DNA from 3 places in the Rhizobium binae genome. Region 1 is predicted to be linked to each of the others. Evidence: riboswitches for the same ligand, from Rfam matches in the RefSeq annotation. Region 1 holds a riboswitch; each other region holds the start of a gene.
What was found. A riboswitch is a leader RNA that binds a small molecule or an ion and turns the genes downstream of it on or off. The one in region 1 is predicted to bind thiamine pyrophosphate.
Positions count from the first base shown of each region.

Region 2: linked by a shared signal. The riboswitch ahead of J2J99_RS20485 (hypothetical protein) and the one ahead of thiC (phosphomethylpyrimidine synthase ThiC) in region 1 are both predicted to bind thiamine pyrophosphate.
Region 3: linked by a shared signal. The riboswitch ahead of thiM (hydroxyethylthiazole kinase) and the one ahead of thiC (phosphomethylpyrimidine synthase ThiC) in region 1 are both predicted to bind thiamine pyrophosphate.

Region 1 is NZ_CP071611.1:195,018-202,141, reverse strand. It holds gene J2J99_RS33780 (substrate-binding domain-containing protein) at 1-400, opposite strand, end outside; gene J2J99_RS33775 (thiamine phosphate synthase) at 563-1,195, opposite strand; gene J2J99_RS33770 (thiazole synthase) at 1,192-1,965, opposite strand; gene thiS (sulfur carrier protein ThiS) at 1,967-2,164, opposite strand; gene thiO (glycine oxidase ThiO) at 2,161-3,141, opposite strand; gene thiC (phosphomethylpyrimidine synthase ThiC) at 3,144-4,976, opposite strand; TPP riboswitch at 5,072-5,203, opposite strand; gene J2J99_RS33750 (SPFH domain-containing protein) at 5,800-7,124, shown strand, end outside.
Region 2 is NZ_CP071604.1:4,199,801-4,206,924, forward strand. It holds gene J2J99_RS20465 (LysR family transcriptional regulator) at 1-711, opposite strand, end outside; gene J2J99_RS20470 (ArsR/SmtB family transcription factor) at 788-1,129, opposite strand; gene J2J99_RS20475 (SDR family NAD(P)-dependent oxidoreductase) at 1,232-2,002, opposite strand; gene soxR (redox-sensitive transcriptional activator SoxR) at 2,122-2,592, opposite strand; TPP riboswitch at 2,810-2,923, shown strand; gene J2J99_RS20485 (hypothetical protein) at 2,914-3,120, shown strand; gene J2J99_RS20490 (ABC transporter permease) at 3,132-3,938, shown strand; gene J2J99_RS20495 (ABC transporter ATP-binding protein) at 3,935-4,747, shown strand; gene J2J99_RS20500 (ABC transporter substrate-binding protein) at 4,812-5,822, shown strand; gene J2J99_RS20505 (acyltransferase family protein) at 5,910-7,124, shown strand, end outside.
Region 3 is NZ_CP071607.1:270,312-277,435, reverse strand. It holds gene J2J99_RS28195 (invasion associated locus B family protein) at 1-486, opposite strand, end outside; TPP riboswitch at 1,157-1,253, shown strand; gene thiM (hydroxyethylthiazole kinase) at 1,295-2,098, shown strand; gene thiE (thiamine phosphate synthase) at 2,095-2,730, shown strand; gene thiD (bifunctional hydroxymethylpyrimidine kinase/phosphomethylpyrimidine kinase) at 2,727-3,542, shown strand; gene J2J99_RS28175 (GNAT family N-acetyltransferase) at 3,752-4,231, shown strand; gene J2J99_RS28170 (glycoside hydrolase family 3 protein) at 4,256-5,278, shown strand; gene J2J99_RS28165 (ABC transporter substrate-binding protein) at 5,323-6,969, shown strand; gene J2J99_RS28160 (ABC transporter permease) at 7,026-7,124, shown strand, end outside.

The DNA.
Region 1 (7,124 bases):
AGACGCGCTTGGACAGCGGCGAGTCGGCTGCAAAGGTGACGACCGCCGTGCCCTGGCCGATGGCGCGGTTGATCGGCTCGATGAACGGGTCGGAATTCATCGGATGGACGAGGATGCCGGCCGGATTTTGCGCCAGCGCCTGGTCGAAGGTGGCGATCTGCTTGTTGACGTCATATTCCGGTGTGCCCGTATATTCCGTTTCGCAGCCGAGTTGTTGCCCCGCCTGCTTGAACATCTCGTAGACGGGGAACCAATATTCGACACCCGAAACCATAACATTCATGACGTATTTTTCGCCCGGCTTGCAGCGGAACGGGTTTTCCGTTCCCGCGCTTGCGGCGCCGGCGATAAACGTTGCAGCAAAAACCGCCATTGCGGTCGTGGTGAGTAAAGTGCGCAAGAGTCCTCCTTGAGGCCGAAGCCTCTCCCAAAAGCCCGAGGGCGCCGAAAGGCGCCGCTGATCGCGTTGAAGTCCGGACTTCCTCCTCGACGCCCGGTATAGGCAGCTAAGCGTAAAGCTTGAGGTCTGTCAATATAATTCAAGACATGAAATATATTTCAGTCAGGCCAGGCGCGGCGTCTCACCGACAGATCGCCAAGGCGCGGTCGCGGCCAGCCACTGTCGCGTGCGGGCCTCGGGATCCGGATTGCGGGTGATATCGGTGACCACGGCAGCGCTATCGGCGCCGTTTTCCAATACCAGCGGCGCGCGTTCGGCGGTGATCCCGCCAATGGCAACGAGCGGCATTGGTCCGACACGCCGCCGCCAGTCCGCGAGGCGTTCGACGCCTTGCGGCGCCCATTTCATTTCTTTGAGCACCGTGGGCCAGACCGGCCCAAGGGCAACATAGTCCGGCGCAGCGGCCAGCGCGGTTTCCAGTTCTGATGGATCGTGCGTGGAAAGGCCGAGCTTCAAGCCGGCGCGGCGAATGGCATTTAGATCGGCCGTCATCAGGTCTTCCTGCCCGAGATGGATGAAATCACATCCCTCATCGATCGCCAGTTTCCAGTAATCGTTGATGATCAATTGGCAGGCCGCTGCCGCACAGGCAGCCTTCGAACGCCGGATCTCCTCGCGAAGCACCGGCTCCGACCGGTCCTTGATGCGCAGCTGGACGAGTTTGACGCCGAGCGGCACGAGACGCTCGATCCATTCGGCACCGTCGACGATGAGATAGAAGGGGTCGAGCTTCATGAAAAGACCGCCTTTCCGATGACTGGAGTGGAAGGAACGGCCATGTCGCGCGGCTCCAGCGGTACGGCGTCATGCGCGAGCCGGCCGGCATCGATGGCAAGCGCGAAGGCCTCGGCCATAGCGGCGGGTTCGCCCGCGCCGGCAACGGCGGTATTGAGGAGAACGGCATCATACCCGTACTCCATCACCGCGGCGGCGTGAGACGGGCGGCCGATGCCGGCATCGACGATGAGCGGCACGTCAGCAAAATGTGCTCGAAACGCCCGCAGCGCCATCGCGTTTACCGGCCCCATGGCAGAGCCGATCGGCGCGCACCAGGGCATCAGGACGCGGCAGCCGGCATCCAGCAGCTTTTCGGCGACGACCAGGTCGTCGGTCGTATAGGGGAAGACCTGAAAACCCTCGCCGGCTAGGATGCGTGCCGCTTCGACAAGGCCGAAGACATCGGGCTGCAGCGTATCGTGATGACCGATCACTTCGAGCTTGATCCAGTCGGTGCGGAAAACGTCGCGCGCCATCTTCGCTGTCAGCACGGCCTCCTGCACGCTGTGGCAGCCGGCCGTATTTGGCAGCACGCGTACGCCGAGCTCGCGGATCAACTCGAAGAAGGCGCCGCCCGCTTTGCCGCCGACGGCTTCGCGGCGAAGCGAAACGGTGACGATCTCGGTCTTCGAGCGCTTGACCGCTTCTGCAAGGACAGCTGGAGACGGATAGCGGGCGGTCCCGAGCAGCAGTCGGGAGCGGACTTCAACATCATAAAGTTTCAGCATCTCAGCCTCCTTGCATGGGTGAGAGAATTTCGATGCGGTCGCGTTCGCCGAGCCTGAAATCGGCGCGGTCCTCGCGGTGCACCAGCTCGCCGTTCACAGCGGTTGCGAGCCACCCGCCTTCGTAGTCGAGAGCGAGAAGCAGATCTTCGAGCGTCACGGCCGCGACCTCCTGTTCCTCGCCATTGATGATGAAGGTCATGACGCCCTCCTTTCCGGTTGTCCTTGTTCTGTGAGAAGACGCCGCGCCACCTCGCCGGCCATGGCCGGCGCCAGCAGAAAGCCGTGCCGGTAGAGGCCGTTGACATGGAGGGTGCGTCCCTCCTGCGTCACGCGCGGCAGATTGTCGGGATAAGCCGGCCGCACGCCTGCGCCGGTTTCCGTGACCCGCGCCTCGCCGAAGGCGGGATGCAAGGCGTAGGCGGCGTTCAGCAATTCCATCAGCGAACGCGCGGTGATAGCGCCGGCATCGTCGCTCTCGATCATCGTCGCACCGACCATGAAGCGGTTTTCGTCGCGCGGCACGATGTAGATCGGGTGGCGCGGATGCAGCAGGCGGACGGGGCGGGAGAGACTGACGTCGCCTGTTTCGATGCAGAGCATCTCGCCTCGAACACCGCGCAATCCGGGAAGCCGGCCGATCCGGGCAGCACCGGTGCAGTCGATCACCTGGTCACAATCAATGTCTGCTTTGCCCGAACCAAAGAGGAGATGCATGCGGGCTTCTTCAAGCCCTGCGGCCAGCCCCGAGAGCGCCTGTCGCGGATCGAGATGCGCTTCCTGCCGGAAGAACAACGCCCGGCGGAAGCGGCCGGCAAGGTCGGGTTCCAGCGCCGCGATCGCCGGCTCGTCCAGCCATTCCCATCCGCTTGTCCGACGGGAAAAGCGGTCGAGTTCGCCGGCATCGCGGCCGCCCGCCACGACAAGTGTTCCCCGGCGTTTGACATGACCGGGCAACGCCGCCTCCCACCAATCGGCGGCCAGGCGGCCGAGCGCCAGCACCGGCTCCTCCGCGCTCTCCCGTTCGCACCACGGGGCCAGCATGCCGCCGGCAAAGCCCGAAGCGCCGGCGCCGACCTCGTCGGCCTGATCAGCGACGCTGACCCGGAAACCGTGCCGATAAAGCTGCCACGCAACCGTGAGGCCGGCAACGCCCGCCCCTTTGACGAGAACGCGCATGGTTATTCTCCGATGGGAGCTTTCGCGACCTCTGCGACCGGCATGTAGAGATCGCCGCCGTCGCGGTACTTGGCCGCCATGGCTTCCAATCCCTCTTTCTGGGCTTCGGCGCGAATGTCGTGGGAAATTCGCATGGAGCAGAATTTCGGGCCGCACATCGAACAGAAATGCGCCACCTTGTGCGCCTCCTTCGGCAGGGTTTCGTCGTGGAACGAGCGCGCAGTATCCGGGTCGAGGGAGAGGTTGAACTGGTCCTCCCAGCGGAATTCGAAGCGCGCCCGCGACAGCGCGTCGTCGCGGATGCGGGCGGCCGGATGCCCCTTGGCAAGGTCGGCGGCATGCGCGGCGATCTTGTAAGTGATGACGCCGGTCTTGACGTCGTTGCGGTCGGGGAGCCCCAGATGCTCTTTCGGCGTGACGTAGCAGAGCATGGCCGTGCCGAACCAGCCGATCATCGCTGCCCCGATACCGGAGGTGATGTGATCATAGCCCGGCGCGATATCGGTCGTCAGCGGTCCGAGCGTATAGAAGGGGGCTTCGCCGCAGACCTTGAGCTGCTTGTCCATATTCTCTTTGATCTTGTGCATCGGCACATGGCCGGGGCCTTCGATCATCACCTGGCAGTCCTTCGCCCAGGCAATGCTTGTCAGTTCGCCGAGGGTTTCGAGTTCGGCAAATTGCGCCGCGTCATTGGCATCGGCGATCGAGCCCGGACGCAAACCGTCGCCGAGCGAGAAGGAGACGTCATAGGCGCGGCAGATGTCGCAGATTTCCTCGAAATGTTCGTAGAGGAAACTCTCCTTGTGGTGATGCAGACACCACTTGGCCATGATCGAGCCGCCGCGTGAGACGATGCCGGTGACGCGATTGACGGTGAGCGGGATATGGGCCAGCCGCACGCCCGCATGGATGGTGAAATAATCGACGCCCTGCTCGGCCTGTTCGATCAGCGTATCGCGATAGACTTCCCAGGTCAGGTCTTCGGCAATGCCGTTGACCTTCTCCAGCGCCTGGTAGAGTGGCACCGTGCCGATCGGAACCGGCGAATTGCGAATGATCCATTCCCGGATGTTGTGAATGTTGCGACCGGTGGAGAGGTCCATGACCGTGTCGGCGCCCCAGCGGATCGCCCAGACCATCTTCTCCACCTCTTCCGCCATCGACGAGGTGACGGCCGAATTGCCGATATTGGCGTTGATCTTCACCAGGAAATTCCGGCCAATGATCATCGGTTCGGATTCCGGGTGGTTGATATTGGCCGGGATGATCGCCCTGCCCTCGGCGACTTCCCGCCGCACGAATTCGGGCGTCACGAAATCGGGAACATGCGCGCCGAAGCTCTCGCCGTCGCGGGCGAGCGCCTCCTTCGCGGCCTGCCGGCCGAGATTTTCGCGGATTGCGACAAACTCCATTTCCGGGGTGATGATGTCGGCACGCGCATAGGCGAGCTGGGTGACGGCGCGTCCGGCCTTTGCCTTTAGCGGTGTGTTGCGAATGGGAAATTCCGGCGTCAGCCGCTCGCCCGTGGCAAATCCATTGTCTTCAGGCTTCACCACCCGGCCTTCATAAGCTTCGACGTCGCCACGCCCCCTGACCCAGGCCTCGCGCAAACGCGGCAGACCGGCGTCGATGGAAACCACATGGGCCGGATCGGTATAGGGGCCGGAAGAATCATAGACCGTAACCGGCGGCTCACCGGAGGTCGGGTGAAGGCTGATTTCGCGCATCGGCACGCGCAGATCCGGATAGAGCGTTCCGGGTTTGACGATTTTGGTCGAGGCCGGAAGCGAGCCGGTGGTGACGACGGGAGTAAGCTGGGGTGCAACAATATTCATGGATGAGGCTCCAAGGTTTGACGTTTGGAGACCCAGTTCCAGTGTTGGAATGATGGAAAGACGCCTTGCGCGACAAAGCGAAAATCCGCTCAACAGCCGCAGCGTCCGCACCGTCCCTACGCCAGTATGAACTGGATCAGGTTCAACGGGTCACTGCGCCACAATCGGCAAAGCCCTATCGTCTAGCAGAATCTCAGCCCCTTGCCGGGACACCCCTGGTGAATGGTCGCCATCAAAGACCGCAGCGGCCCTTGTGTCAAGAAGCCCTTTTGCGTTCCAAGGGAGCTGCGGATGTCGCCAGAGGGGTGTTGTCAACCGGTTTGAGAAACCTGCGGCCCAGATAGGCGCGGATCGATGGTTCGACGCGAGCTACAAAAACAGCAAATGCGCGAGGTTATTTCAGCAAGATTGAATAGTCGAAATAGTAAAATCACTGGAAGTACTTATCCGATTTTCGCTTTAAACGTCTTTAAACCGATCGGGCTTGTCGCTAATTTCTCCGGCGTCATGTCTATCAAGGCAACTCCAATGTGAGACCACTCACGACACGCCGTCCTTCGGTGGGGACTCGGGACGCGCGGTCATCTTTCCAGACAATGAGCAGCCCAGGCGTTCGACGTCCTTGTCGCATGGTTCCTTAATCGCCTTCGATTGAGGAAAATCATGCAGCAATGCACGTGCGACAGCCGCCTCTGCCCGTCTGGAGGACGGGCAACGCTGTCGTGCGTCGAGCGCATGGGCGTGCAATCTCCCCGTCTTATCAACCAACACCAACCGGGCGGCTATCGGGTGGACGAACCCGTGCGCCCATGCGAGAGAAAAGATGGAAACCCTATATCTAAGCCCGATGGGATGGAAGGCGATCGGAATCGCCGTTACGCTCATCGTGCTGGCAACCCTGTTCCGGTTGAGCGGCGTGATCCGCTATATCCCCAACGACAGGCTCGGCATTCTCGAAAAGCTGTGGAGTTTTCGCGGCTCCGTCGACAATGGCTTCATTGCGCTCTACGGCGAGGCCGGCTTCCAGCCGGAAGTCGTGCGCGGCGGCCTGCATTTCTTCATGCCGTTCCAGTATGCGATGCATCGCGCCAATCTCGTGACCATTCCGCAGGGCCAGATCGGCTATGTCTTCGCCCGCGATGGCGAGCCGTTGCCGCCGACTCAGACGCTTGCCTCGAACGTCGACGCCGATGATTTTCAGGATGTGCGCGGCTTTCTGACAAAGGGCGGCCAGAAGGGTCCGCAGCGCAAGATCCTGCGCGAAGGCACCTATGCCATCAATCTCGCGCAGTTCATCGTGCTGACCGCGCAATCGACCTATGCCGTCAACCTGAACGCGTCGGAACAAAGGCTGTTTGCCGACATGTCCAATTTGATCACGCAGCGCAACGGCTTCGAGCCTGTCGTCATTCATGACGCCGAGGACCTGATCGGCATCGTCACCATCCATGACGGTCCGGCGCTGCCGGATGGCGAGATCATCGCGCCGACCGTTGCCAACAATCCGAAAGACCCAAACTTCCACAATAATTTCCAGGATCCGGAGAAGTTTCTCAATGCCGGCGGTTATCGCGGCCGGCAACTGCAGGTGCTTGCCGACGGCAGCTATTTCCTCAACCGTATCTTTGCGACCGTCGAACTCGTCGAGAAGACGATCATCGACGTCGGCACGGTGGGTGTCGTCGTCTCCTATACCGGCCGGCGGAGCGCGGATATTTCAGGCCAGTCCTATCGCCACGGCGAACTGGTCGAGGCGGGCGCACGCGGCGTCTGGTCGACGCCGCTGCTGCCGGGCAAATATGCGTTCAACACCTATGCCGGCAATATCATCGTCGTGCCGACGACCAACTTCGTGCTCAAATGGACCAAGGAACAGTTCGGCGAGCACAGGCTCGACGAGAATCTTTCCGAAGTGTCGCTGATCACCAAGGATGCGTTCGAGCCGGTGCTGCCGCTCTCGGTGGTCGTCCATATCGATTATATGAAGGCGCCCCTCGTCGTGCAGCGTTTCGGGGATATTAAACGGCTGGTCGAACAGACGCTCGACCCGATGGTCTCGGCCTATTTCAAGAATATCGCCCAGACCAAGACCTTGATCGAACTGCTACAGGAACGCAGCGAAATCCAGCGCAAATCCGGCGATGAAAT
Region 2 (7,124 bases), on a different replicon from region 1:
GCTTGCCCAGCGTCCGGTTCTGACATGCGAGAACAGCACGATCATCGAGTTGGATTCGAGTGTTGGATGCACTGTCGCCCCGGCTTCCGTCAGGTGCCGGTTGATGATGCGCCGGTTCTGCATGTCGGCGGTCAATAGGCAAAGCCGAAGATCGCCGACCTCCTTCCAGGTCACGTTGTCGCGATCAGACAGCGGGCTGCCCGCAGCCGTGATCAGATGATAGCGCTCGGCATAGAGGGGAACGCTGGTGACACGCCCGAGCGGCTCATTTTCAAGATAGGTGATACCGGCGTCGATCTCGAGATTTTCGAGCATGCTCAGCACCTGCAGCGAATTGCGCGAGACGATCGAGAAGGTGACGCCCGGATGTCGCTCCTGAAACGGCGTGGTGATGCGCGAAAGCATGGCGAGGGCCGTCGGAATGGCGGCGAGGCGAATGTGGCCGGAAAGACCGCGCCGCGCCGCGCGCATTTCCTCGCGCATGGTGCGGGCATCGCCGACGATGCGCCGCGCCCATTCGAGTACGCGCTGTCCCTCCGGCGTCAGCCCCTGATACCGCGACCCGCGCTGCACCAGCATGACGCCGAGCTGATCCTCCAGTTGGCGGATGGCGGCCGAGAGCGTCGGCTGCGAAATCCCGCATTCCTCCGCAGCGCGGCCGAAGTGCTTTTCATTGGCAAGGGCGATGAAGAATTCCAGCTTGTCGATCATCCGGTCTCCCGACCCGGTATGCTAGCATCCGGATCCAGCCCATCTTCTGCGCAGCCCCCGCGCAGTCCGATATGCTTTAACCGTTTTCGACAGCCGGAAAAAGATCGAACAGCGATTCGAGGAAGGCAAGCACGCTGAGATTGCCGATGCTGTAATAGACCAGCCTGCCCTGACGGCGCGTATTGACCAGCCCTTCGAGCCTCAGACGCGCGAGCTGCTGCGAGACCATTGCCTGTTGTATGCCGAGAATATTCTCGATTTCACCCACCGTCCGCTCCTCATTCGCGAGAATGCAGAGGATCAGAAGTCGGCTCTGATGCGCCAGCGCCTTCAGCAGATCGCTCGCCTCATGGGCTTTTGCAGCGAGTTTGTGCAAGTCCTGGCCGGTCATCCCCGGCTCCGGTTTAGGCAACGGCATTCGGCATCTCGGAAGGGAAGCAAAAGGTAGATCAGCACAATAGCATATTCGCAAAAGCGAATTCGTCAAATGTGATGAAATGCCAAAAAAGGTCCAAGTAAATCAGCACATAAGCTGACCGCCGTTGATCTCGAGGATCTGGCCGGTAATGTATCCGGACAGAGAAGGAGCCGCCAGGAAGAGATATGCGGGAGCACAATCCTCGGCGGTCCCGAGACGCTGCAGGGGAATGGATTTTCTCGTCTGTTCCAGCTTTTCGCGGGAGGAATAGCGCTCATGGAAATCCGTCTCGATCGTCCCCGGCGAGACGCAGTTGACGCGGATGCCATCCGGCGCCAGCTCACGAGCAAGCGCTTTGGAATAGGTGGAAACGAATGCTTTCGAGGCCGAATAGACCGAAGAACCGGGACTGCCGCCGGTCAGCGCTGAAATCGAAACCGTGTTGACGATGGCCGCGCCTTCTGCCGCCTTCAATGCCGGCAACAGCGCCCGGGTCAGCGCCACCACCGACGTCTGGTTCAGCCGCACGATCGCTTCATAATCCGCGTCGGTCAGTGTCGCAGCCGGAAAACGGCCGAGCATGGTGCCAGCGTTGTTGACCAGCACATGCACCTTGTCGAAGAAGGCGAGAGCGTCCTCTGCAAATTGCGCAGCGCCGCCGACGGCGGTGAAATCGGCGTGCAGCAACAGCGCCCGTCTTTCCGATTCGGCCGTCAGCAGGAAATCCGGCAGATCCCGTCCCGGTTTGCGCCCGGTATGGACGATCACCTTGGCGCCGCAGTCCAGGAACTGCCGGGCCACCTCGAGGCCGATGCCCCGCCCGGCGCCGGTGACGACGACATTGCGATTTTCGAATAGTCTCGGATGAAACACGAAGCCGTCCTCCTCGCGGACAATGCCGCCGGTTGCGCCCTTCGCCCTTAACATATGAGCGCGCCGGCCGAAAGAAAGGCACGCACCGATCTTTCCGCCGGTGACCGGCTGCAGGAAGCTCAGCTTTCGTTCTCGGTCTCCAGAAGCCGCGCGCCCGGCCCTTCCTCACCGAGCCGATCGCAGGGATTGCGCAACGGACAGCTCTCGATCGACAGGCAGCCGCAGCCGATGCAGCCGGTCAGACGGTCGCGCAGCAGGCTGAGCCGTCTGATTCGCTCGTCGAGTTCGCCCTTCCAGCGCGCTGACAGCGTCTGCCAGTCGGCAGCCGTCGGCGTGCGCCCCTGCGGCAGAGCGGCGAACGCCGTCTGGATTTCCGATAGCGGTATGCCGACACGTTGCGCCACCTTGATGATGCCGAGCCGGCGAAGCACGTCACGCCCGTAGCGCCGCTGGTTGCCGCGGGTGCGGACGCTGGCGATCAGCCCCTTGGCCTCATAGAAATGCAGTGCCGAGACGGCAAGACCACTGCGTTCCGCCACTTCGCCAACCGTCAGAAGCCTGCCGAGCGGCGTTGTAGAAATCCTATCCATCGCCTCTTGACCTCAATATTAGTTGAGGTTTTATAACGCCTGCTCCGCCGGTCGTAAAGCCCAAGCTCGGGTTCCGTTCCCGGCAGGTACGGAACCTCGGAAAACACCCGGACAGGACTCCGTCCGGGTGTTTTTTCGCGGCTGCGATTTCATTCCGACCGGGCGGACGGGTGCGCGATTTTGCGGTTGCGGTAAGAAAACCCCGATGATAGTTTTCGTTGAATAACAGGGGAGCTCCGTGTCGCCGGGGCTGAGATGCGAAGCGCAAGCCTCCGGACCCTTCAAAGCTGATCTGGGTAATGCCAGCGGAGCGAGGTTCAGATGTTTTCCGGCGCACAAGTGTCACCTTTTCCGATGTCCAGCCGGTTCGCCGGCACCATTCTCGATGTCTTCGACAGCTTTGCCCATCTGCAGCGGCGCGCGACTCTTCAACTGCGAAAAGGACGCTGCGGCACGTTGAATTGCTTGGATGATTTTATCCTTGCACAATTCCGATTTGAGCAATCATGCCGCCGGACGAAAGCCTGAAATCGACGCTGATGACATCGCCACCACCATTCGATTCGCGTCTTGCCGCGCTCAGTGCCTCCCTCTACCGGGCGAGCCCCGCCCTGCTCGCCGGTTTTGCCTTTCTGGCCGCATGGGAACTTTATGTCGATCTTTCCGGCATCAAATCGTCCATCCTGCCGGCGCCTTTGCGCATCCTTACCCAGGGCTGGCTGAACCGCGAAGCGCTGATATCAAACACCTGGCCGACGCTCGGCGCCACACTCGGCGGCTTCGCCCTGTCGCTCGCCTTCGCTTTCGTCTCGTCGATCCTTATGGATTTCATGCCCTTCATGCGCCGGGCATTGCTGCCGATCTTCATTGCCAGCCAAACGCTGCCGCTGGTGGCGATCGCGCCCCTCGTCGTTCTCTGGTTCGGTTTCGGCCTGTTGCCGAAGATCTTGCTGGTCGCGCTCGTCACCTTCTTCCCGCTGCTCGTCGCCCTGCTGCAGGGCTATGAGGCGACCGACCGCGACATCACTGAACTCTTGAACTCGATGAAGGCAAGCCGCTGGCGCATTTTCCGCCTGGCCCGGCTTCCCTCCTCGCTGCCCTATTTCTTCGCCGGCCTCAGGATCTCCATCACCTATGCCGTCGTCGGCGCGATCTTTGCCGAATATGCGGGAGCTGCGCGCGGCCTCGGCATCTATATTCTCAACGCCAAGAACAATTTCCGGCCGGATCTCGTCCTCGCCGCCGTCGTCGTCAGCGCCGTTCTGACACTCTGCCTCTTCGGGATGACGCTGATGATCGAGCGCCTCGTCATGCCCTGGCAACCGTCCGGGGAGCGCCGCCGATGACCGATCAACTGGTCGAACTGCGCAAGATTTCGAAATCCTTCGACGGCATGCAGGTGCTCGGCGATATTTCGCTCGCTGTCGCAAGCGGCGAGTTCGTCTCGATCGTCGGCCCCTCCGGCTCTGGAAAATCGACGGTGCTGCGATTGCTGACCCAGGCGCTGCGACCCGATTCCGGCGCCTTGCTGTTCAAGGGCGCCCCGCTGGAACAGGCGCCACATTCCTTCGCCTTCATGCCGCAACGCGATGCGCTGATGCCCTGGCGCCGGATCATCGACAATGCCGCGCTCGGCCTGGAGGTACGCGGCATGAGCCGCCGCGCCGCCCGCGCCACTGTGGCGCCGTTGTTCGAGCACTTCGGCCTTGCCGGCTTCGAACACCATTATCCCGCCGAACTTTCCGGCGGCATGCGCCAGCGCGCCGCGCTGTTGCGCACCGTCGTCCAGAGCCAGGACATGCTGCTGCTCGACGAGCCTTTCGGCGCGCTCGACGCGCTGACACGCACGCAGATCCAGGAATGGCTGCAGGGCATGTGGACGCACCATCGCTGGACGGCCTTGTTGATCACCCACGATGTTCGCGAAGCGGTCTTCCTCTCCGACCGGATCTACGTGCTGTCGGCCCGCCCGGCGCGTGTCATCCGCCAATTCCGCGTTCCCCTGCCCCGTCCGAGAAGCATCGCCGATCTCGGCTCGCCGGCGGCCCAGGCGATCGAGACCGAAATCCTGCAAACGCTGCTTCATCCGCTAGAACAGGATGATTTTAGGCCGGACGGCCCAAAATCTGAATCCTATTCCAATTTAAAGAGTTAGAGCATGATGCCGAATACCGCTCACACCTTTCGGCATCATGCTCCAGAGACCTGAGGAGGTCACCATGCTGCTTCTCACCCGTCGACAGACGATCCTTGCCGCCCTCGCGACAAGCCTCGCCGGCCGCACCGGCTTCGCCCAGTCGGCACCGGCAAAGGTTCGCATTGCGCTCGACTGGACGCCCAACACCAACCATATCGGCATCTATGTCGCCAAGGCGAAGGGCTTCTATGCCGCCGCCGGCCTCGATGTCGAAATTCTACCCTTTACCGATACCAGCGCCGGCACGCTGGTGTCGAACGGGGTTGCCGATTTCGGCATCAGCAGCGAGATCGAGGCCCTGACGCAGCGCGCCGGCGGCGGTGACGTCAAGATGGTTTACGGCGTCGTCCAGACCGAAACCGCGCGCCTGATCTACAAGGGCGGACGCGACGACATCAAGAGCCCCAGAGATCTCGACGGCAAGACCTATGGCGGCTTTGGCGGCACCTGGGAGAGCGCACTGATCTCGGCGATGATCCGCAACGACGGCGGCACGGGCGACGTCAAGACCGTCACTCTCGGCACCTCCGCCTACGAGGCGCTGGACAATGGCTCGGTCGATTTCACGCTGGAGATCTACACCTGGGAAGGAATCGCCGCCGAGCTGGAAAACCGCAAGCTCGGCCGCTTCCACTATTCCGATTACGGCATTCCCGACGAGCAGACGACCGTCATCGTTTCCAGCGACGCCTATCTCGCGGCGAGTCGAGAACAGGCCCGCGCTTTCATCCAGGCCACGCGCCAGGGTTATGCCTATTCCGTCGACCATCCTGAAGAGGCCTGCGACCTGCTGATTTCCAACAGCAATGGCGCACTGATGAACACGGAACTGGTGAAAGCGTCCCAGAAGGCTTTGATCGACGGGCATTTCCTCAAATCCGAAGCAGGCGTGATCGGCACCATCGACCCGGCGAAGGCCGATGCCATCGGCGGCTTCCTGCTTGAGAACGGCATCCTGCTCGATGCGAATGGCGCAACGCTCAAGGAGAAGCCGGATTTTTCCAGCTATTATACCAACGAACTCTTCGGCTGAACTCGGCCCGGTCTTGCCCGACGAGGCGTTCCACGGCAAGCTTTTGTCTGGTGTGGTTTGAGCCGGATCGGCAGGGTGGGGAACGACATGCGACCGCAGGAGAGACTGGCCGGAGCGGACTTTTTGCGCGCGATGGCCTGCCTGCTGGTGCTTGCTCACCATCTCACGCTCCGGCTGGATATGCGCCGAATTCCCGATGAATTGGCGTCGACGGCGCACATCCTCCGCTTCGGCAACTTCGGCGTTGCCATTTTCTTCGTGCTCAGCGGATTTCTTCTGGCCCGTCCCTTCTGGCGCGCGCTCGATGGCGGCAGCGGCATGCCGAGCCTTGGGAACTATGCCATCCGCAGGGCGGCGCGCATTGCCCCCGGCTTCTGGTTCGCCGCCACCGTCAGCTTCATTGTCAGCCTGACGCTGCTTGCGCTGCCGCTGACGCCGGAGCTTGCCCTTCGATACGTTTCCGGATTGCTGTTCATGAGCCAATGGCATTGGCGCACGTTTTTCCCTGTCGAGGCTGACGGGCCGCTCTGGTCCATCCCCTTCGAGGTCACCAGCTATGTGCTCCTGCCGGCCTGCTTTTCCCTGCTGTTTCGCCTGCCCGGGCTGCGGCAGCGCCTGTTCCTGGCCCGTTGCGCCTGGGTCTGCGTCGTTGCCGGCGCCCTCATTGCCCATCTGGCCATCTTAAGGCTTTTTGCGCTCGACGACATCGGGCGCGGCTGGGCCTATGGCCTGCAGGGCGGGGCGAAGGAATGGATGCCCAACTACAATCCGATCGGCTTCTTCGCCGTCTTCGCGCTCGGCGCGCTTGCCGCCGGCATAGAAATCATGCTGCCGGCAAAGCGTTCCCTCGGATTCGATGTCGCGGCACTTCTCGCCTTTTCCATTGCCGGCTACCGCCTCGCCATATCGCCCGGCGGTTCGGCCGAGGCTTACGGCTGGCTCGGCATCCCCTACGGATTTCCCGTCTTTCCGCTGGCGATCGCAACGGCGCTCGTATCGCTCTGCCATTCGCAGCGTCTGGGCAGGTTGCTCGACAACGCGCCGGTCCGCTACGTCGCCAAGATCTCGTTCGGCATCTACATCTGGCAGGAGATCATCTTGACATTGATTCAGAGACTCGACCCCGGTTCGTTCGGCGCCTCCTCGGACAATGTGGTCATCGGCTGGCTGCAATCCTGCGGTCTAGCGGCGACGCTCGTCATTCTGGTGGCAAGTCTGAGCTATCATCTGCTGGAAGGAGCGGCGATCGACTTCGGCAACCGTCTGACATCGCACTCACCCGATCAGGCTACTCCTTTTAAA
Region 3 (7,124 bases), on a different replicon from region 1:
CGCCGCAGCCGTCCTGTTATCCAGCGCCAACTGCGCCCAGCATCCGGTGTGGTTGCAGTTGCGGTAGTCGAACTTGGCGACGAGCTTGCCGTCCGCCTTGATCGACAGGCCCGAGGGCAGGAAGACGTTGAGCGGCAGGAGGGCGGTCAGCACCAGCCGCGGCTTGCCCTTGTCGGCCGGTCCGGCCGGCGGCGCCGATATCGCCAGCGTCAGGACATTGACCGGCTTGCCGTCCTTGGCGACTTGCGCGACCTGTGCGACTTCGCACGCCTCGGCACCGTCAGAGCCGGTGCAGCGATAATACCAGTCGTCGAATTTCTGCGATTTCATCGCCGGCGGCGCCGGCTTGGCCTGCACCTGTTCCGGTTCCTGAGCCGCAGGCGCCGGAGATTGCGCAAAAGACGGATTGGCACAAGCAATGAACATCGGAACCGGGGCGATCATCCGGATGCCCCGCTTCATGCCGCTTTTCAAAAGTTTTTTCATTTAAAATGCAACTTCAGGAAGTTTTTATTCTGTTGAATCGTCATATCTTTGCAGTCCGCACTTCGGTCAACCCTAACGTGTTAGCACGGTAAAGTTTGCGTTAGGTATTTGGTTCGCGTTTCGGGAGATGAGGTCCAGCCTGCCCGAGATTGCTATGCCAACAGAATCGCCAGCAGATTCCGGAATTTGACTAAACCGGCTGGCGAGGGACAAGAGACGCCGCGCAACTTACGCGAGGCTGGTCGTCTGCTCGTTTTCATTGCAAATCATCAGCATAGACGGATAGGATGAATAATCGGAAACCCGGAAAAGTTCGTGGAAAGATGAGCCGAACTCATTTTGAAGAAGAAGCGTTCCGAAAGGCCTGCATCGCTCCTCAACGCCGCCCATAAATACAGAGATGTATTCGCGAGATTCATTACACCGCCGGTTGATACTATTATCTCTGCCGGAATAGAGAGGACAACCGTTTGGCGATACGGCAATCCACCGGCGCCGCCCGGACCGGAATCGACGAAAACCATTCGGGAAAACCTGGCATGGAGGCGAATCGGCAACGAACTCCGCCCCGTCAAAGGCGAGGCCGCCGTAAACGGCTTCACGCGCCGCGCCGTCGCGGGACTGTCATTTTCGAGATGACATCCGCGCCGTTCTCTGCGAAAAAGAGCACGATGAGAGACAGGGGCGTTCGTCGACAGACGGGCTGAGAAGCACCCTTCGAACCTGAACCGGATAATGCCGGCGGAGGGAGTCGCTCGGGGATCGCCGTACACGCTGCCCCGCGCCTGCCCCGCCTGAAAGGGGCGATATGCAAAGCAAGACCACCTCGGGAGCCATGCTGGAGGCGATGCGCGAAAAGCCGCCGCTCGTCCACTGCATCACCAACTACGTCGCCATGAACATCGCCGCCAATGTCCTGCTTGCCTCCGGCGCCTCGCCCGCCATGGTGCATGCGGCTGAGGAAGCCGGCGAATTCGCCGGCATCGCGAGCGCACTGACCGTCAATATCGGCACGCTGTCGACGCAATGGCTCGACGGCATGCGGGCGGCGGCGAAGGCAGCGGCCTCAGCCGGCAAACCCTGGGTGCTCGATCCGGTGGCGCATTATGCGACGGCCTTTCGCCGCCAAGCGGTTGCCGATCTGCTGGCGCTGAAGCCCACGATCATTCGCGGCAATGCTTCCGAGATCATCGCGCTTGCCGGCGGGGAGAGCCGCGGCCAGGGCGTCGACAGTCGCGATCCGGTCGAGCAGGCGGAGGATTCGGCCCGCCGGCTCGCGGAGCGGCAGCAGGCCATCGTCGCCGTCACCGGCGCCGTCGATTTCGTGACCGACGGCGCGAGATCGGTGCGCATCAAGGGCGGATCGGTGCTGATGCCGCAGGTCACCGCGCTCGGCTGCTCGCTCACCTGCCTCGTTGGCGCCTTCGCCGCCACTGCGCCCGGGGATCTGTTCGGGGCGACGGTCGCTGCGCTCGCAACCTTTGCCGTCGCCGGCGAAGATGCCGCACTCGGGGCGGCCGGTCCCGGCTCGTTCGCCTGGCGCTTCCTCGATGCGCTGGCCGTACTCGACGGTGAAGCGCTGGATGCGAGAGCCAGGGTATCGATCGCATGAAGGCTTTCGACCTTTCGCTCTATCTCGTCCTCGATCCGGATCTCTGCGCCCCGATCGGCATGGTCGAGACCGCCCGGCTTGCCGTTGCCGGTGGCGCGACGATGGTGCAACTGCGCGACAAACGGGCCGGCACGCCGGGGATGATCGAGACCGGCCGCGCCTTGAAGCAGGCGCTCGATGGCACCGGCACCCGCCTCATCGTCAATGACGACATCGAAGCGGCGATCGCCATCGGCGCTGATGGCCTGCATATCGGCCAGGACGACATGGATGCGCGCACCGCGCGCGCGATGATCGGTCCCGACATGATCCTCGGCCTCTCGGTCGAAACCGAGGCGCTGGCAGCCGCTGTCGATCCCGATCTCGTCGACTACACCGGCGTCGGCCCGGTCTTTGCGACGCCGACCAAGGCCGACCACAAGCAGCCGATCGGCTTTGACGGCCTGGCACGGCTGGTGCAGGCCTCGCCGGTGCCCTCGGTCGCCATCGGCGGCCTCAAGGGGGAGCATGTAGCAGAAGTGTTTGCCGCCGGCGCCAAGGGGCTTGCCGTCGTCTCCGCAATCTGCGGCACCCCGGACCCCGAAGCCGCCACACGCCGCATCGCCGCAGAAATCCGAAAGGTCCCGGCATGATCCGCAACGTCCTCTCCATCGCCGGCTCCGATCCCTCGGGCGGCGCCGGCATCCAGGCCGATCTGAAGGCCTTTTCCGCCCGCGGCGTCTACGGCATGGCGGTGCTGACGGCGCTGACGGCGCAGAACACCCAAGGGGTGAGCGGCGTGCATCTGGTGCCGCCTCCATTCGTCGCCGATCAGATCGATGCCGTCTTTGCCGATGTGCGCGTCGATGCCGTCAAGATCGGCATGATTGCCAATGCGGCCATCGCCGAAGCCGTCGCCGCCGCACTTTCTACCGCCAAAGGTCGCAGCGTTCCCGTCGTCCTCGATCCGGTCATGATCGCCAAAGGCGGCGCCGCCCTGCTCGCGCCCGAAGCGGTCGACATGCTGACCCTCCGGCTGCTGCCGCTTGCCACGCTACTGACCCCGAACCTGCCGGAGGCCGCAGCACTGCTGCATCAGCCGGTCGCGACGAACCGGACGGAGATGGCGGCGCAGGCCGAACAGTTGCGCGCCCTCGGCCCGGCCTCTGTACTGGTCAAGGGCGGCCATCTCGACAGCGACGAGAGCCCCGACGTGTTGGCCGCCGTCGACGGGCTGCACTGGTTCGAAGCCCGGCGCGTGCCGACCAAGAATACGCACGGCACCGGCTGCACGTTATCGAGCGCGCTGGCGGCCGAGCTTGCCAAGGGCGCCTCGGCGCCAGAGGCCGTCGCCATCGCCAAGGACTATCTTGCCGGCGCGGTCGCGGCGGCCGGACACCTCACTGTCGGCTCAGGCCACGGGCCGGTGCAGCATTTTCATGCACTCTGGAAAGACGGCGCATAAGCGCTGAACTCGACGAACAGCTACATCGAACGGCCCGGTCTCCCCGGGCCGTTTTCGCGTATGCAACCCTGCGTTGATAACGCAACCAAAGCGGCTGAATCACTGGTGCTGATTGAAAAACCCTGTTGACAAAGCCCGACGAGATGGCAAGTCTATGACATACGAGGGGTATATATTCCACAAAACCGGAATAATCGGAGGAGTGTCGGGTGCCGGACCTGGTTGTGAGCCTTTACTCCACGCAGCTCGCCGAGCTGAAACACCGAGCCGATCACGTCGGCGCCTCCATCCGCCCGGCCCTCCCCCCGGAACTGCATCTCGTCGTCAACTGGGTTCGCGAACACTTCAGCGAGAACTGGGCAAGCGAGGTCTCGGTCGCCTTCTCCCGCCAGCCCGTCGCCTGCCTGGTCGCCGTCGCTGGCGGAATGCTCAAAGGCTTTGCCTGCTATGACACGACGGCGCGCGGCTTCTTCGGCCCGACCGGCGTTGATCCGCAAGCGCGCGGCAAGGGGATCGGGCTCGCGCTGTTTTCCGCCTGCCTTCAGACGATGAAGACGCTCGGCCATGCCTATGCCTTTATCGGCGATGCCGGCCCGGTCGAATTTTACGCCAGGACCGCAGGCGCCATCATCATCCCGGCCCCCGACAAGGGCATTTACGAACGCATGCTGAGAAGCATGCCGAAATGACCATCTGATACCGGAGTTATAGAATTGTCCTCGACCCCCCTCGCCCTTTTTGTCGGCCTTCCCAATCCGGTTCTGTCGGACGACGAATTCGCGCTGTTTCGCGAGACGAACCCGCTCGGCCTCTTCGTCGGCAGGCGCAATCAGCGCGAGCCGGAGCAGACGAAGCGGCTGATCGAACGCTTCCGGCAAGCCGTCGGCCGCGACGACGCCCCCGTCTTCACCGATCAGGAGGGCGGCCGCGTCCAGCACCTCGATGCCGGCCCCTGGCCGCTCTTCCGCAGCTTCGGCCAGTTTGCCGAACTGGCGCGCCGTGATTTCGAGCTCGGCAAAAAAGCATTGCGCCTTTCCTCCCAGGCCATGGGCGCGATGATGACGGAACTCGGCCTTTCGAGCGGCTGCTCGCCCGTTCTCGACCTCGTCTTCGAGACGACGAGCGCGGTCATCGGCGCCCGCTCCTTCGGCCCCGATCCCGATGTCATCGCTGCCCTCGGCCGCGAGGTGGTCGACGGCCTGCTGGAGACCGGCAACATGCCCGTGATGAAGCATATTCCCGGGCATGGCCGGGCGGCGCTCGATTCCCACAAGGAGCGGCCGGTCGTCGACGCCAGTCGCGAAACGCTCACCGCCACCGATTTCAAACCCTTCGTCGCGCTGAAGGATACGCCCTGGGCCATGGTCGCCCACGTCGTCTACCCGGCCTTCGACGCGGAGCTACCGGCCTCCGTCTCGCCTGTCATGCACGACCTCATCCGCAACGATCTCGGCTATGACGGCGTGCTGATCTCCGACTGCATCTTCATGGAATCGCTTTCCGGCACCCTGCCGGAGCGAGTCGAACAGGTGCTCGATGCCGGCTTCGACATCGCGCTCCACAGCCATGGCGATCTCAGGGAAAGCGAAGCCGCCGCCAAAGCCGCCCGGCCACTGACGGACGCCGCGCTCAAGCGCATCGCCGCCGGCCAGGCCCGCCTCGGCAATCTCAAGGTCAACTTCCGCGCCGCCCACCGCCAAGTCGAAGACATGTTTGCCAACGCCTCGGTCTCCTGACCGGCGCGCCATCTCTCACCGCATAAGAAAAAGGGGAATAAAACATGAAAAAATATCTTCTAGCAGCCGCTGCCCTGACACTGCTTTCCGGTTCTGCCATGGCGCAGACGATCCTGACGGCCAATATCGAACCGGCGACGACCTGGGTGCGCAACTTCAATCCGTTCAACCAGACCTCGGCGCGCCAGTCGACGCTCGATTTCATCTATGAGCCGCTGGTCATCTTCAATCGTTTCGACAGCAACAAGCCGGTCTATCGCCTGGCCGAAAGCTTCAAGCTTTCCGACGACCTGAAGAGCATCGATTTCAAGCTGCGCCCCGACCTGAAATGGTCGGATGGCAAGCCGCTGACCTCAGCCGACGTCACCTTTACCTATGCCTACCTGAAGAAATTCCCGGCGCTCGATTTCGTCAGCATCTGGAGCTTCGTCACCGATGTCAAAGCCGTCGATGCCCAGACGGTGCGCTTCACGCTCGCCAATCCGAGCTCGCTCGCCGCCGAGCAGATCTCCCAGCTGCCGATCGTTCCCGAACATGTCTGGAAGGATGTCGCCGATCCCGTCACCTTCGCCAACGAAAACCCGGTCGGCAGCGGACCGCTGACCGAGGTCCCGCGTTTCACCGGCCAGACCTACGACCAGTGCCGCAACCCGAACTATTGGGACAATGCGCATCTGAAGGTCGATTGCATTCGCTTCCCGCAGCTTGCCGACAACAATCAGATGCTGACGGCAACGGCCGACGGCACGCTCGACTGGGGCGTCTCCTTCATTCCCGATATCGACAATGTCTATGTCTCCAAGGACCCGGCGCATTTCCACTATTGGTATTCGCCGAGCAGCATGGTCGCCTTCCTGTTCAACCTGGAAACGGCAAACGAGAACAACAGGAAGGCTTTCAACGACCTCAAATTCCGCCGCGCCGTCTCGATGGCGCTCGACCGCAAGACAATGATCGACGTCGCCGGCTACGGCTATCCGACGCTGAACGAAGACCCCGGCCTGATGGGCGAGCTTTACAAGAGCTGGGCGGACCCGTCGGTCAAGGCCGACTTCGGCAAATTCGCCACCTACGACGCCGATGCCGCCAAGGCGCTACTCGACGAGGCCGGCTATAAGGACAAGGACGGCGACGGCTTCCGCGACAATCCCGACGGCAGCAAGATCGCCTTCTCGATCATCGTCCCGAGCGCCTGGACGGACTGGATCGACACCGTCAACATCGCCGTCGAAGGCATGCAGGCGGTCGGCATCGACGCCAAGATCGAAACGCCAGAGGAAGCCGTCTGGACCGGCAACCTCATCAACGGCACCTTCGATGCGGCGATCAACAGCCTGCCGGCATCGGCCTCGCCCTACTATCCCTACAAGCGCGCCTTCAGCGCCTCGGACAAGGGCAAGACCCGCTTCACCGCGCAACGCTGGTTCAATCCTGAGGTCGAAAAGCTCGTCACCGCGTTCACCCAGACCGCCGACCTCGCCAAACAGAAGGACGCGATGAACAAGGCGCAACGTATCGTCGCCGAAAACATGCCCGTCATTCCGGTGTTCAACAATCCGAACTGGTATCAGTACAACACCAAGCGCTTCACCGGCTGGTCGACCAAGGAAAATCCCTTCGTCAATCCGTCGATCTCGCGCACCAATCCGGCACGCCTCTTGAACCTGCTCGCCCTAGAGCCAGTCAAGTGAGGCATTGATCTCGGGAGCGGCGCCTTCAGCGCCGCTCCCGTCACGACGGAGTCCACATGGCTTTCCTGTTTCGCCGCCTCGTCTTCTACATGGCAGCCTTCATCGCAGCAGCGACGATCAATTTCTTCCTGCCGCGTCTGATGCCGGGCGATCCC